2 regions of the Paraburkholderia sp. BL6669N2 genome follow, and region 2 is predicted to be linked to the other one. Evidence: riboswitches for the same ligand, from Rfam matches in the RefSeq annotation. Region 2 holds a riboswitch; the other holds the start of a gene.
The links. Region 2 has a riboswitch for glycine ahead of B0G80_RS30825 (D-amino acid dehydrogenase). Riboswitches for the same ligand answer to the same signal wherever they lie in the genome.
Positions count from the first base shown of each region.

Region 1: another riboswitch for glycine. It lies ahead of gcvT (glycine cleavage system aminomethyltransferase GcvT); the one in region 2 lies ahead of B0G80_RS30825 (D-amino acid dehydrogenase).

Region 1 is NZ_QUNA01000001.1:3,411,180-3,414,587, forward strand. It holds gene B0G80_RS15595 (oxidoreductase) at 1-682, shown strand, start outside; gene B0G80_RS15600 (hypothetical protein) at 881-1,231, shown strand; glycine riboswitch at 1,386-1,487, shown strand; glycine riboswitch at 1,520-1,679, shown strand; gene gcvT (glycine cleavage system aminomethyltransferase GcvT) at 1,760-2,878, shown strand; gene gcvH (glycine cleavage system protein GcvH) at 2,942-3,322, shown strand; gene gcvP (aminomethyl-transferring glycine dehydrogenase) at 3,402-3,408, shown strand, end outside.
Region 2 is NZ_QUNA01000002.1:1,857,313-1,860,720, forward strand. It holds gene B0G80_RS30815 (MFS transporter) at 1-729, shown strand, start outside; gene B0G80_RS30820 (LysE family translocator) at 746-1,378, opposite strand; glycine riboswitch at 1,588-1,681, shown strand; gene B0G80_RS30825 (D-amino acid dehydrogenase) at 1,866-3,077, shown strand.

The DNA.
Region 1 (3,408 bases), on a different contig from region 2:
CCGTCGCTGGGACGGCGATTTTCTGACCGTGCGCGATCTGCTGGCGAGCGGCGAGTTGGGACGGATCACGCAATACGAATCGCACTTCGACCGTTTCCGGCCGGAGGTGCGCCAGCGCTGGCGCGAGGAAGCGTCGCGAGGCGGCGGCTTGCTGCTGGACCTCGGACCGCATCTGATCGACCAGGCGCTGGCGCTGTTCGGCACGCCGCAAACCGTGTCGGCAACGGTGCGCGCACATCGTGACGACGCCGGCGCGCCCGACTACGTGCACATCCAGCTCGGCTACGGTGAATTCGAAGTGGTGCTGCACGCGAGCGCGCTGACGGCGCTGGTCGCGCCGCGCTTCACCCTCCACGGCACACGCGGCAGCTATATGAAATACGGGCTCGACACGCAGGAAGATCAGTTGAAGGCGGGCCTGCGTCCGGGCGACGACGGCTTCGGCGCCGGCAACGCCCCGGGTGTAGTGCGCGTCGTGGAAGGCGATCAGGAAGTCGAGCGGGAGTGGCCGACGCGCAATGGCGATTACGCCGGGTTTTATGTCGCGGTGGCCGACGCGATCCAGAACGGCGTGAAATTCCCGGTGAGCGCACAGGACGCCGTCGACGTTATGACGGTTATCGAGCTCGCCGGCCGAAGCTCGGAAGAAGGCGCCCGGCTGCCGTTCGAGAGGATTCGCTGACGGCTTGGTCCGCGCGGCGAAACGGCTTGTGTACCTAAAACAGTACTGGCCGTGCACACGGCGCGGGCCCAGAACCCTGACAAGCCCGAAAGGAACATAACGTTACAAATCAGGCCGCGCGGCAGGTCAGCGCGGCCCGGTAGTCATCCGTTGCTACCAGGGTAGCACCACAAAACGACAATGACTTCCGGAGTGTCCATGCCCCGTACTATCCGCGCGCTCGCCGCTTGCGCCTTGCTCAGTTCCCTCGCCGCCTGTGTGGTGGCGCCTCAACCCCAGCCGGCGCCTCGCCCCAACCCGCAACAGATCGCGGATCAGCGCCTGCATCAGGTCGAAGGCCGCATCGACAACCTCAGCCGCCGGATCGACAACCGCGTGAATCAGGGCTATTACCCGCCGCCCCAAGGCGCAGCGCTGCACCATCGCCTCGACGTGATCCGTCAGGAAGCGCACGACATGGCCGCGCAACACGGCGGCGGCCTGTCGGGCGACGAACAGCGCGTCTTGAATCAGGAACTGGACAACGCGGCACACGCTATCGGCGAGTAATCGCGCCAGAATCAATTTCGGCTTCAACGCCGAAGCAGCACGAGCGCGGGCATCACGTCCCGCGCTTTTTTTGACAAGTGCGCAGACGCTCCGTCAACCGCCGCGCGGTTCTCGGGCCTTTATTTGACAAGCCCCCGGCCCTCGCGTACATTCGCCGCACGCGTCGGGAGAGCGTGCTGGCCGCAGAAAACCGCAGGCCGCGCCGCCGAAGGGGCACACCCGCAAACTCTCAGGCAAAAGGACCGACCGCGTCGAAGAACCCGCTCTCAGGCAACATCGAGCACCGGTTTTTCGCACTCTGGAGAGCGGCAGTAGCCGTGCGCATCGCGCGTCGTAAGTGCGAGCGAATCTGGCAAGCTGCCCACCGAAGGGGCGCGCGTTTCACCGTGACACGTCAACGTGACCACGGCAACGCAATCTCTCAGGTATCGAGGACAGAGGGGCCATGCAACGCATCGCTCGCAGCTAAAAGGCCGCGAGGCGTAGCGCCGCATGGCCTTTTTTGTTTCGCGAGACGCCTGAGGCCCCATGACCGAACTCAAACACACCCCGCTCAACGCCACCCACCGTGCGCTCAATGCCCGCATGGTCGATTTCGGCGGCTGGGACATGCCTGTCAACTACGGCTCGCAGATCGACGAACACCGCGCCGTGCGCACCGACGCCGGCATGTTCGACGTCTCGCACATGTGTGTCGTCGATTTCACCGGCGAGCGCGTGCGCGCTTTCTTCGAGTATGCGCTGGCGAACAACGTCGCCAAGCTGCAAACGCCGGGCCGCGCGCTGTACTCCTGCCTGCTGAACCCGAACGGCGGCGTGATCGACGATCTGATCGTCTATTACTTCGGCGAAGATCATTTCCGCGTGGTCGTCAATGCCGGCACCGCCGACAAAGACATCGCCTGGTTCGGCCAACTCAACGCTGAAGGCAGCTTCGGCCTGACCATCACGCCGCGCCGCGATTACGCGATCGTCGCCGTGCAAGGCCCCAACGCCCGCGAAAAAGTGTGGCAAACCGTGCCGACGGCACGCGCCGCCACCGAAGCGCTCAAGCCCTTCAACGCCGCCCGCATCGAAGACACGCCGTTCGGCGAGTTGACCGTTGCCCGCACCGGCTACACCGGCGAAGACGGCTTCGAAATCATTGTCCCCGCAGATCACGTCGAAGCGCTGTGGAATGCGCTGCACGCCCAAGGCGTGCGCCCGGCCGGTCTCGGCGCGCGCGACACGCTGCGGCTCGAAGCCGGCATGAACCTGTACGGCCAGGACATGGACGACAACGTCTCGCCGCTCGACGCCGGCCTCGCCTGGACCGTCGACCTCACCTCGCCGCGCGACTTCGTCGGCAAGGGCAAGCTGGAAGCGGACGGTTCGCAGGCTGCGTTCGTCGGCTTGATTCTGCTGAAGGAAAACGGCAAGGCGGCGGGCGTGCTGCGTGCTCATCAAAAAGTCGTCACGCCGCAGGGCGAAGGCGAAATCACCAGCGGTACGTTTTCCCCGACCATGCAGGAATCCATCGCCTTTGCGCGCGTGCCGAAAGGCGTGCAGCCGGGCGACACCGTTCACGTTCAGATTCGTGACAAGAACGTACCTGCAAGCGTGGTAAAACTGCCGTTCGTGCGCAATGGCAAAGTGCTCGCGGTTTAAGCAAACCTGCGCGTGCGTCTACTTCCCACGTTACAACCGAATCACACCGCATAGGAGCATCCGATGAGCATCCCGGCCGATCTGAAATACACCGAATCGCACGAGTGGGTCCGCACCGAGGCGGACGGCACGCTGACGGTCGGCATCACCGACCACGCGCAGGAAGCGCTCGGCGACATCGTCTTCTTCGAAGTCCAGGAACTGGGCAAGACGGTCACGGCCGGCGACACCGTCGCCGTCATCGAATCGGTGAAAGCCGCTTCCGATATCTACGCGCCGGTTTCGGGCGAGATCGTCGAAGCGAACACCGCCGTGGCCAACACGCCTGATTCGGTCAACTCCACGCCGTACGAAAGCTGGCTCTTCAAGATCAAGCCGGCTGCGGACGCGACGCAAGACCGTCTGATCGACGCCGACGCGTACAGCAAGTCGATCGGCGCCTGATTCACCTTTACGTTTAACCCGACAGGTGCGGCGCGTCCTTTTTCGAATGCCGAAGGACACCGCACCGCCAGGAACACCCATGAAGC
Region 2 (3,408 bases):
GCGCTGCCGCCGCTGATCGGTATCCGCAACACGTTTTTCATTGCCGGCGCGATGATCTTCTGCGCGTTCGTCGCGACCACGCTGCTCGTCAAGGAGCAACCGGTGGAACGGACGCGCGGCGGGACGCACCACGCGGACGCGGCAACCGGCCGGGCCAGCGTGCCCGATCTGCGGCCGGTGCTGGCGATGCTGTTCACCTCCGGCTTGCTGATGTTCGCCAACATGTCGATCGAGCCGATCATCACCGTGTATGTCAGCCAACTGGTGCACGACACACGGCATGTCACGCTGGTGTCGGGCTTCGTGATGTCGGCCTCGGCGCTGGGCAGCGTGCTGGCGGCTTCGCGGGTCGGCCGTCTGGCCGACCGCATCGGCGCGCCCAAGGTGATCGTGGCGTGTCTCGCCGTGTGCGCGGCCTTGCTGGTGCCGCAGGCGTTCGTCACGAGCGGCTGGCAACTGGTGGCGCTGCGTTTTTTGATGGGTCTCGCGCTGGCCGGCCTGCTGCCGTCCATCACGAGCGTGATCCGTCACAACGTGCCCGACCGCTCGGCCGGCTACATACTCGGCTATGCGACCTCGGCGAATTACGCGGGACAGGTGGCGGGGCCGCTCGCGGGCGGCTTTGCCGGCGCGCATCTCGGCATGCCTTCGGTGTTTCTCATCACCAGCGCGTTGATGCTCTGCGGGGCGCTGTTCAACGGCTGGGTGTTCAGGGCGCGCAACGAATAGCGCGCCTCGACACAACTCAGCGGCGCGAATCGAGCGCGATGCGTACCGCGAGTCCGGCGAGCACGGTGCCCATCAGCCAGCGCTGCACCTGCAGCCACACCGGCCGGCCGCCGAGAAACACGGCGATCGAACCCGCCATGCTGGCGATCAGCGCATTGATCGTTACGCTGATGACGATCTGCACGCAGCCAAGCGCGATGGACTGCGCAAGCACACTGCCGTGCCCCGGTGAAATGAACTGCGGCAGCAGCGACAGGTACATCACCGCGATCTTCGGATTGGCGAGATTGGTGACGAGGCCCATGGTGAAGAGCTTGCGGCGGCTGTCGTGCGGCAGATCGCGGACCTGGAACGGCGAACGGCCGCCCGGCTTGACCGCCTGCCACGCCAGATACAGCAGATACAGCGCGCCGCCGAAGCGCAGCGCGTCGTACGCGTACGGCACCGTCAACAGCAGCGCGGTGATGCCGAACGCGGCGCAGAACATGTAGAACACGAAGCCGAGCGCGACGCCGCCGAGCGAGATGAGACCCGCGCGCCGCCCCTGGCAGAGCGATCGCGAGATCAGATAGATCATGTTCGGACCCGGCGTGAGCACCATGCCGAGCGAAACCAGGCCGAAAGCGAGCAGCGTTGTGAATGCGGGCACGGCATTCTCCTCTGTGAGCGGAAGTTGGGCAGTGGCGTCGAATATAGCCGATCCAGCCATTCCGGCGCGGCATACGGGTTCGAAAATCCGTAGCGGCGCATGGCCTCTGCCTTCATCTCCATTCAGGCCGTTTCAGACCGCCGCTGCGCCGCGCATCGCACGAAAGACTTGCGGCAAAATATTTTGAACGGTATTGTCGAGCCGTTCTGCAATGCAGCGCGGGAGAGATCGTCAGACGTTCGTGACGACGCCGACGGAGCAACCGCCCCGGAAACTCTCAGGCAAAAGGACCGCGCAGCAGGAACATCTGGAGAGCGGCGCATTGCACTACCCTATGCGCCCACCGAAGGGGATTCCCCGCACACGGCTCGAATCGGGCCCGGCTGGCGCGGGGAAGAAACTCTCAGGTACATGGACAGATGGGGCATCAACGCCGGTTTCGACACGAAATCGACACCGGTGATGCTCAACTACTCTGGACCATGTCATGTCACGAATCGCCATTATCGGCGCCGGCATTACCGGCGTCACGACCGCTTACGCCCTCGCCCGGCGCGGCCATCACGTCACGGTTTTCGAGCGCCATCGCTATGCGGCGATGGAGACTTCGTTCGCCAACGGCGGCCAGCTGTCCGCCAGCAATGCCGAAGTGTGGAACAGCGTGGCCACCGTCATGAAAGGCCTGCGCTGGATGCTCACACGCGACGCCCCGCTGCTGCTCAACCCCGCGCCGAGTTGGCACAAGTACTCGTGGATGGGCGAATTCCTGCGCCAGATTCCACACTACCGGGCCAACACCGTCGAAACCGTACGGCTCGCGATTGCCGCGCGCGAGCACCTGTTTTCGATTGCCGAAACCGAGGGCATCGACTTCGATCTGGAGCGGCGCGGCGTTCTGCACATCTACAAGACCCGCAAGGAATTCGACGCCGCGAGCAAGGTGAACCAGTTGCTGCGCGAAGGCGGCCTCGACCGCAATCCGGTGACGTCGAGCGAACTGCATGACATCGAGCCCACGTTGCACGGCGATTTTTACGGCGGCTTCTTCACCCCGTCCGACTCGACCGGCGATATTCACAAGTTCACGCGCGGCCTTGCTGAGGCGTGCGTGCGGCACGGCGTCGAGTTTCATTACGACGCGCAAATCACGTCGATCGAGCAGCCTGCCGAGGGGCGCTTTACGCTGATGGTCGATCTCGAAGGCGAGTCGCAGCGGTTCACGTTCGAGCGGATCGTCGTGTGCGCCGGGGTGAAAAGCCGGGACTTCGCGTCGATGCTCGGCGACCACGTGAACATCTATCCCGTCAAAGGTTATTCGATCACGGTCTGTCTCGACGACGAACTCAGTCAGCAGCGCGCACCGTGGGCGAGCGTGCTCGACGACAGCGCGAAGATCGTCACGAGCCGCCTCGGCGCGGATCGATTTCGGGTAGCCGGCACGGCGGAGATCAACGGCTTCAACCGCGATATCCGTTCGGACCGGATCGCGCCGCTGGTGGACTGGACGCGGCGTCATTTCCCCGAGGTGTCGACCTCACGTGTGATTCCGTGGGCGGGCTTGCGGCCGATGCTGCCGAGCATGTTGCCCAAGGTGGGCCGTGGCAAACAGCGCGGCGTGTTCTATAACACCGGGCATGGGCATCTGGGCTGGACGTTGTCGGCCGCGACGGCGCAGGTGTTGGCGGGGGCGATTCAGTAGCACCAGGTTCAGGTTGGCGGGCGGCGGCCATTCGCCTCGTCGAGGCAGTCAGAACATCACAAAACCCCTGCAAGTCCAGTTGCTCAGGGGGTTTGTGTTTCTGGCTAATCAATAAACACCGTCTTTTGGTTTTGTTGAGCCGCTCGTCAGTTGCAAATGCATAACGCGCAGTCTGTCCCAATGTGGAACTTCGACGCGACCTTCCGGGAAGGCGGTCTGACCTGGGGCGCGTGATTGCATTGGGCAACCTCAAACTTTATGAAATGCCACGCTATTTTGCGGATAACTCTGATATCCGTATGTGGCACCATGAAGACACGGTACGCGTTAA